2 regions of the Streptosporangium sp. NBC_01755 genome follow, and region 2 is predicted to be linked to the other one. Evidence: riboswitches for the same ligand, from Rfam matches in the RefSeq annotation. Region 2 holds a riboswitch; the other holds the start of a gene.
What was found. A riboswitch is a leader RNA that binds a small molecule or an ion and turns the genes downstream of it on or off. The one in region 2 is predicted to bind glycine.

Region 1 (4,262 bases), 2.0 Mb from region 2:
ACGGCAGGACCGTGTCGTCGGGTTTGATCCGGTCGGCGCCGGTGGCGTTCTCGTCGACGACGAAGCCGCCGCCCACCGAGTAGTAGACCTTCTCCCGTAGCGTCTCGCCGGACTCCGACAGTGCGGTGAAGCGCATGCCGTTGGGGTGGCCGGGGAGCGAGATCTTGCGTTCGAAGACGAGGTCCTCGCCGACGACGAAGGGGATCTCGTGGGAGCCGTACAGGGAGATGGTGCCGGACTCGCGCATGGCGGCCAGCCGCTCGTCGACCGTGTCGACGTCGACCAGCTCGGGTTTCTCGCCGGACAGGCCGAGCAGCACCGCCTTGTCGCTGCCGTGGCCCTTGCCGGTCAGCCCAAGCGAGCCGTACAGGATGGCGCTCACCCGGACGGTCTTCTCCAGCAGCCCGTCCTGGTGCAGGCCCCGGGCGAACTTGTGGGCGGCGGCCATCGGGCCGCCGGTGTGCGAGCTGGACGGGCCGATTCCGATCTTGAAGAGATCGAAGACACTGATCGTCATCTGAATCCTTCCAGCGTGGACGGTCACGCGTGCCCGGGGACGCGCGTGACCGTGACGCGAGGCGTCGAACTTATGACTCACCCGAGGTGAGCGCGGTGTACTCCTCCGGCGACAGCAGGTCGTCGGCGGAGCCCTCAAGACGTACCCGGAACAGCCAGCCGTCACCGTATGAGTCGCTGTTGACCAGCGAGGGGTCGTCCACGACCGCCTGGTTGACCTCCACGACCTCGCCGGTGACCGGCGCGAAGATGTCACTGACCGACTTGGTCGACTCGACCTCGCCGATGGCGTCACCGGTGGCGATCGACGCGCCGACCTCGGGTACCTGCACGTAGACCACGTCGCCCAGCGCTTCGGCGGCGTAGGCGGTGATGCCCACGGTGAGGGTCAGGCCGTCGTCGACGCCGCCGATCCACTCGTGTTCCTTGGTGTAGTGCAGATTCTCGGGAATGCTGCTCATTTTTTCCTCCTGTAGAAAGGCAGTTCGACGACCTCGACCGGCTCGCGGCTGCCCCGGATGTCGACGGCCAGTCCTGACGACAGGCCGCTGTCCACGTAGGCCATGGCGATGGGCCTGCCCAGTGTCTGGGAGGGCGCCCCGCTGGTGACCTCCCCGACGACCGTGCCGTCACCGGCGACCACCACCGGATACCCGTGCCGGGGCACCCTGCGGCCGCGTCCGACCAGGCCGACCAGACGACGGGCCGGCGGGACGTCCCTGAACGGTTCGAGGGCGGCCCGGCCGACGAAGTCGCCCGGCTTGTCAAACCTCACCACACGGCCGAGCCCGGCGTCGAACGGAGTGAGGTCCGCCGAGAGCTCGTTGCCGTAGAGCGGCATGCCCGCCTCCAGGCGGAGGGTGTCGCGCGCGGACAGACCTGCGGGGATCAGCCCATGCGGTGCGCCCGCCTCGATGAGGGCGGACCAGAGGGACTCCGCCGCCGAGGCCGCGACGAACAGCTCGAAGCCGTCCTCGCCGGTGTATCCGGTGCGGGCGACGAGGGCCTCGTGTCCGGCCACGACGGCGGGCAGGCCCGCGTAGTACCCGAGCCCGTCCAGGTCGGCGTCGGTGAGGGCGCTCAGGATCTCCACCGAGCGCGGTCCCTGGACCGCGACCAGCGCGTACTCCTCGGAGCGGTCCTGCACCGCGGCGTCGAAGTCCTTGGCGCGCTCGATCAGCTCGGCGGCCACCCGGGGGTAGTTGGAGGCGTTGGCGACGACCATGAACTCTTCGGGGGCCAGCCGGTAGACGATCAGGTCGTCCAGCACGCCGCCCCCGGCGTCGACGATCATCGTGTAGCGGGCGCGGCCGGGTGCCAGCGCGGAGAGGTGGCCGACCAGCGCGTAGTCGAGGGCCTCGGCGGCCTGCGGGCCGGTCACGAGGATCTCCCCCATGTGGGAGAGGTCGAACAGGCCCGCCGCCTGGCGGACCGCGTTGTGCTCGGCGGACTCGCTGCCGTAGCGGAGCGGCATCAGCCAGCCCGCGAAGTCGGTCAGCGTCGCGCCGAGGGACTCGTGCACGCCGCGCAGCGGCGTAGGTCGGGACATGTTCGCACCTCAGACAAGGGACAGATGAGATCATCCTCCCCCTCTGTCATTGGTGCCTGAGAGTTTCATCCGGGTTTTACCGGACTTTCACCTTCGGCGAGGTCGTGGGACCTGCTTTCCAGAGGCACCTACCCGCACGGTCCTTTGCCTTGAGAGGTTCGCGGGGAGGGCTTGCTCCTTCAGGGGTCCTGGCCTGGATGTCAGGACACTCTCCCGCGCGGGGTTCATCGGTGTCGCTGGCCAGCCTAACCGCCCGCACCGGCCGAGCGAAATCCCCAGGCGCGCACCGGCCTTCACGAATCACTCAGCGGCGGGCGTGCCGGACCAGTGCCTCGAACAGGGCCGACTCGTCGTCGGTCTCCGGGTGCCACTGGACGGCGAGGGCGAACGGATGATCCTCCACCTCCACGGCCTCCACCGTGCCGTCCTCGGCGTGGCCGGTCACGATCAGGCCATCAGCGAGCAGGTCAACGGCCTGATGGTGGTAGTGGGCCACGTCCACGGTCTCGGTTCCGAAGACCTTCGAGGTCAGGCTGCCGGGGGCGAGCCGCACCGGCATCCTGCCGTAGCCGCCGGGGGCCGGGGCGTGCCCCTGGTGGCCCACCACGTCGGGCAGGTGCTGGTGGAGGCCGCCGCCAAGGGCGACGTTCAGGATCTGCATGCCCCTGCAGATGCCGAGGAAGGGCAGGTCCCGCTCCAGCGCCGCCCGGACCAGTCCCAGTTCGGCGTCGTCGCGGAACGGCCGGACGTAGCCGGTCCGCTCGTGCGGCTCCTGCCCGTACCGTTCCGGGCCGACGTCCCCGCCGCCGGCCAGGATCAGCCCGTCCAGGCGGTTCACGAGCGCCGCGGGGTCACCCGCGGGCGGCAGGATCACCGGCTGCCCGCCCGCGCGGGCCACGTGGTCGACGTAGTCGTACGGCAGGAGCGCGGTGTTCGTCTCCCAGACCGTGAACCTCGCGGGCTCGACGTAGCAGGTGATGCCGATGACGGGACGGGACATGGTCTCCTTCTCGCGCGGACGCCGGGATGTGGGGTGACACCCCACGTCCCGGCACGTTATCGGGGCCGAGGTATGGCCTGGGCAAAACCGGCCGGGGAACGGTCAGAGTCGGGGAACGCTCAGAGCGGCGTGACATAGGCGCCCGAGATGCCGCCGTCCACCAGGAACTCCGAGCCGGTGATGAAGCTCGCGTCGTCCGAGGCGAGGAACGCCACCGCGGCGGCGATCTCGGTCGCCTCGGCGAAGCGGCCGATCGGGATGTGCACCAGGCGGCGCCGAGCCCGCTCGGGGTCCTTGGCGAACAGCTCCTGCAGCAGCGGGGTGTTGACCGGGCCGGGGCAGAGCGCGTTGACCCGGATGCCCTCGCGGGCGAACTGCACGCCCAGCTCGCGCGACATCGCCAGCACCCCGCCCTTGGAGGCGGTGTAGGAGATCTGGCTGGTCGCCGAGCCCATCACCGCCACGAACGACGCGGTGTTGATGATCGACCCCTTGCCCTGCCGCCGCATGTACGGGATGGCGTGCTTGCAGCACAGATAGACGGAGGTGAGGTTGACCTCCTGGACCCGGCGCCAGGCGTCGATGCCGGTCTCCAGGATCGAGTCGTCCTCCGGCGGTGAGATGCCCGCGTTGTTGAACGCGATGTCCACGCTGCCGTAGCTGTCGAACGCGGTCTGGAACATTCGGACGACGTCGTCCTCGCTGGTCACGTCGGCCTTCACGAAAAGCCCGCCGACCTCGGCCGCGGCCGCCGCGCCGGTCGTCTCGTCCAGGTCCACGCACACGACGCGGGCGCCCTCCTCGGCGAACCGGCGCGCGGTGGCCAGGCCGATCCCGCTACCGGCGCCGGTGATGACGGCCACCCGGTCCTGCAAACGCAGCATCGCTTCTACTCCTCGGAAATGAAGACGTTCTTGGTCTCGGTGAACGCTGACAGGGCGTCGGGTCCCAGTTCACGACCGAGGCCCGACTGCTTGAAACCGCCGAACGGGGTCCAGTAGCGGACGCTCGAATGCGAGTTGACGCTCAGGTTGCCCGCCTCGACGGCCCTGGCCACCCGGAGCGCCCGGCCGACGTCACGGGTCCAGATGGACCCGCTCAGGCCGTACGGGGTGTCGTTGGCGATCCGCACGGCGTCCGCCTCGTCGTCGAACGGCAGCACCGACACCACGGGCCCGAAGATCTCCTCGGTGAATG
Region 2 (4,262 bases):
GGCCCGCTACTACGACGCCGAGGCGCTGATCGTGGCCCGCAGCGTCGGAGCCCTGGCCGCCTTCGGCTTGCGCGCCCGCCACCTGCGGGCGGTCAAGGCCGCCGCGGAACGCGAGGCGGGGCTGGTGGAGCAGGCCGTCGCCCCGCTGCTGCGCCGTCGCGGCCCCGGCGCGATCGACCAGGCAGACGAGACGGCGAGGGAGATTTCCGGCCTGATGCTGGAATTGCACGCCTCACTGTTGCGTTCCGGAGTCCGTGGGGCACTGGGCCGGTGAGAGCCTGACCAGGCACTCGTACCTCTACGGGTGTTACGTTGAACAAACCGGTCGGAATCCAGCGAAGACGGAGCAGCCCGTGTTGCAGATGGAGGTCGTGGGCGTTCGAGTTGAGATGCCCTCCAACCAGCCGATCGTCTTGTTGAAAGAGACGCATGGGGAGCGTTACCTACCTATCTGGATCGGCATGACGGAAGCCACGGCGATCGCCATGGCCCAGGCCGAGGAACCACCACCTCGGCCACTCACCCATGACCTGTTCCGGGACGTGCTCGAAGGACTCGGAGTCAGGTTGAGCACTGTCAACATCGTCGCTTTACGCGATGGCATCTTCTTCGCGGATCTCGTGTTCTCGAACGGGGTCGAGGTGAGCGCGCGGCCTTCCGACTCGATCGCCTTGGCACTTCGTACCGGCGCACGTATCTTCGCGAGTGAGGATGTGGTCCGGGAGGCGGGGGTCATCATCCCCGACGACCAGGAGGACGAGGTGGAGAAGTTCAGGGAGTTCCTTGACACGATCACGCCCGAGGACTTCGGCCGCGCGGGGTAGGAATTTCGGTGCATTTACGCTTCACGACGCGCCGGGTGGGGTCGTTGACTGGACTTGGCCCCAGTCCTACGGTGCAAGTGAAACCCGCGGTCATGCGTAAACCCCCAGATCAGGCCGTGGGATGAGAGAAAGCCGGAGGTCCGCGTGGCGGTCAGCAGCGGCGAGGGTAGAAACGCCGACCAGGATGACCCGGAACGGCGCCAGTCGGCACGTCAGCGCGCGGGTGAAGAGGGTCTGCTGTTCGACGGGCAACCGGTGAAAGTGCCCGCCGACATCGGCTACAGGGGGCCGACGGCCTGTTCGGCGGCCGGAATCACCTACCGGCAACTCGACTACTGGGCGCGCACCGGCCTGGTCGAACCCACCGTGAGAGCGGCCCACGGCTCCGGTTCCCAGCGGCTGTACGGCTTCCGTGACATTCTGGTCCTCAAGGTTGTCAAGCGCCTTCTCGACACCGGCGTCTCCCTTCAGCAGATCCGCATCGCCGTGCAGCACCTGCGGGAGCGGGGTGTCAACGATCTGGCCCAGATCACCCTGATGAGCGACGGGGTGAGCGTCTACGAGTGCACCTCGCCCGACGAGGTCATCGATCTGCTCCAGGGTGGCCAGGGAGTCTTCGGTATCGCGCTGGGACGGGTGTGGCAGGAGGTGGAGGGCTCTCTTGCGGATCTTCCCGGCGAACGCGCGGAGTTGGGCGGGGGCCCTTTAGACGATCATCAGGCCGATGAGTTGGCCCGCCGTCGCCGAGTACGACGAACCGGGTAAACTCGGACTCGCCACTGACCCTGTGCGGGAGAGACCCCGGCACGATCGGGGCGCCGAAGGAGCAACCTCCCCGGAATCTCTCAGGCACCCTGTACCGCACGGACGAGGCAACTCTGGAAAGCAGGCGCGCCCGCCAGGTGCGTCTCACCGACGGTGCAAGCCTCCCGGCAAGGGCAGGTGAAGCTCTCAGGTCGCGACCACGTGATGACAGTCGTGATGACAGAGGGGGAGACCCGGCATACGCCCGCGCCCAGCGCCGGTCTCCACCCCGCCCTGAGAGGCTTCCCATGACCGATCTGCCATCGCTCAGCGAGCTCGTCCCCCCGCCGTTCGCGACCCGTCACATCGGACCCGACGACGCCGGCCAGACCCGCATGCTGGAGGCGGTCGGATTCGCCTCCGTCGCCGATCTGGTCGCGGTGGCCGTGCCCGAGGCGATCCGCTCCTTCACCCGGCTGGGCCTGCCCCCGGCGGCGGGGGAGTCCGAGGCTCTCGCCGAGCTGCGGGTCCTCGCCGGGCGCAACACCGTCCTCACCTCGATGATCGGCCTGGGCTACCACGACACGATCACCCCGGGTGTCATCCGCCGCAACCTCCTGGAGAACCCGGGCTGGTACACCGCGTACACGCCCTACCAGCCGGAGATCTCCCAGGGCCGGCTGGAGGCCCTGATCAACTTCCAGACCGTCGTCTCCGACCTGACCGCCCTCGACGTCGCGGGGGCCTCCCTGCTGGACGAGGCCACCGCCGCGGCCGAGGCGATGACCCTGGCCCGCCGCGCGGGCCGCACCCCGTCGAAGGTGTTCGTGGTCGACGCCGACGCGCTGCCGCAGACCAAGGCGGTGCTGCGCACCCGTGCCGAGCCGCTCGGCATAGAGCTGGTCGAGAGCGACTTCACCGGGGGGCTCCCCGAGTGCTTCGGAGTGCTCGTGCAGTACCCCGGCGCCAGCGGCAGGGTCCGCGACTTCCGCGCCATCGCCGACGCCGCCCACGCACGAGGTGCCCAGGTGGTCGCCGCCGCCGACCTGCTCGCCCTCACCCTCCTGGCCGCGCCGGGCGAGCTCGGCGCCGACATCGCGGTCGGCTCCTCGCAGCGCTTCGGCGTCCCCCTCGGCTTCGGCGGCCCCCACGCCGCCTACATGGCGGTCCGCGAAGGTCTCCAGCGCCAGCTGCCCGGCCGCCTGGTCGGCGTCTCCCAGGACGTCGAGGGGCGTCCCGCCTACCGGCTCGCGCTCCAGACCCGCGAGCAGCACATCCGTCGCGAGAAGGCCACCAGCAACATCTGCACCGCGCAGGTGCTGCTCGCCGTGATCGCCGGCATGTACGCCGTCTACCACGGCCCCGAGGGCCTGCGCAGGATCGGCCGCCGCATCCACCGGTACGCCGTCGTGCTCGCCGAGGGCCTGCGCCAGGGCGGCGTCGAGGTGGTACACGACACCTTCTTCGACACCGTGCTCGCCCACGTGCCCGGGCGTGCCGCCGAGGTCGTCGCCGCGGCCCGGGAGAACGGGGTCAACCTGCGCCTGGTCGACGCCGACCACGTGGGCGTCACCTGCGACGAGAGGACCGAGGTCCTCCACCTGGAGCAGGTCCTGGCCGCCTTCGAGGTCAGCGGCACGGTGCTGGCAGACCTGGACGCCGCCGCGCACGACGCGCTGCCCGGCGCGCTGGCGCGCGTCAGCGACTACCTCACCCACCCGGTCTTCCACAGCCACCGCTCCGAGACGGCCATGCTGCGCTACCTGCGCAGGCTCCAGGACAAGGACATCGCGCTGGACCGCTCGATGATCCCGCTGGGCTCCTGCACCATGAAGCTCAACGCGACCACCGAGATGGAGCCGATCACCTGGCCGGAGTTCGCCGGGCTGCACCCGTACGCGCCCGAGGACCAGGCCGCGGGCTACGTCGAGCTGATCGGGGAACTGGAGCGCTGGCTGGCCGAGGTCACCGGTTACGACGCCGTGTCGATCCAGCCGAACGCCGGCTCCCAGGGCGAGTTCGCCGGTCTCCTGGCGATCCGCGCCTACCACACGGCACGCGGCGAGTCGGGCCGTGACGTCTGCCTGATCCCCTCGTCCGCACACGGTACCAACGCCGCCAGTGCCGTCATGGCGGGCATGCGCGTTGCCGTGGTCGCCTGCGACGACAACGGCAACGTGGACCTCGACGACCTCGTCGCGAAGATCGAAAAGCACCGTGACCGGCTTGCCGCGATCATGGTGACCTACCCGTCCACGCACGGCGTGTACGAGGAGACGATCGTCGACGTCTGCGCGCTGGTGCACGAGGCCGGCGGGCAGGTCTACGTCGACGGCGCCAACCTCAACGCGCTGGTCGGCCTGGCCAGGCCGGGTGAGTTCGGGGCGGACGTCTCCCATCTCAACCTGCACAAGACCTTCTGCATCCCGCACGGCGGCGGCGGCCCCGGTGTCGGCCCGGTCGCGGTCCGCGCCCACCTGGCCGACTACCTGCCCGGCCACCCGCTGCGCGGCGGCTCGGCGGTCGGCCCGGTCTCGGCAGCCCCGTACGGCTCCGCGGGCATCCTGCCCATCTCCTGGGCCTACATCAGGATGATGGGCGCCGACGGGCTGAAGGCGGCCACCGAGCAGGCCATCCTGTCGGCCAATTACCTGGCGCGCAGGCTCGACCCCCACTACCCGGTCCTCTACACCG

Region 1: linked by a shared signal. The riboswitch ahead of gcvT (glycine cleavage system aminomethyltransferase GcvT) and the one ahead of gcvP (aminomethyl-transferring glycine dehydrogenase) in region 2 are both predicted to bind glycine.

Annotation. Positions count from the first base shown of each region.
Region 1 is NZ_CP109131.1:5,199,778-5,204,039, forward strand. It holds gene OG884_RS24790 (L-serine ammonia-lyase) at 1-517, opposite strand, end outside; gene gcvH (glycine cleavage system protein GcvH) at 588-977, opposite strand; gene gcvT (glycine cleavage system aminomethyltransferase GcvT) at 974-2,065, opposite strand; glycine riboswitch at 2,106-2,190, opposite strand; glycine riboswitch at 2,193-2,291, opposite strand; gene OG884_RS24805 (gamma-glutamyl-gamma-aminobutyrate hydrolase family protein) at 2,370-3,065, opposite strand; gene OG884_RS24810 (3-oxoacyl-ACP reductase) at 3,185-3,949, opposite strand; gene OG884_RS24815 (aldehyde dehydrogenase family protein) at 3,955-4,262, opposite strand, start outside.
Region 2 is NZ_CP109131.1:7,202,362-7,206,623, forward strand. It holds gene ftsR (transcriptional regulator FtsR) at 1-274, shown strand, start outside; gene OG884_RS33260 (bifunctional nuclease family protein) at 354-824, shown strand; gene OG884_RS33265 (MerR family transcriptional regulator) at 969-1,589, shown strand; glycine riboswitch at 1,605-1,696, shown strand; gene gcvP (aminomethyl-transferring glycine dehydrogenase) at 1,877-4,262, shown strand, end outside.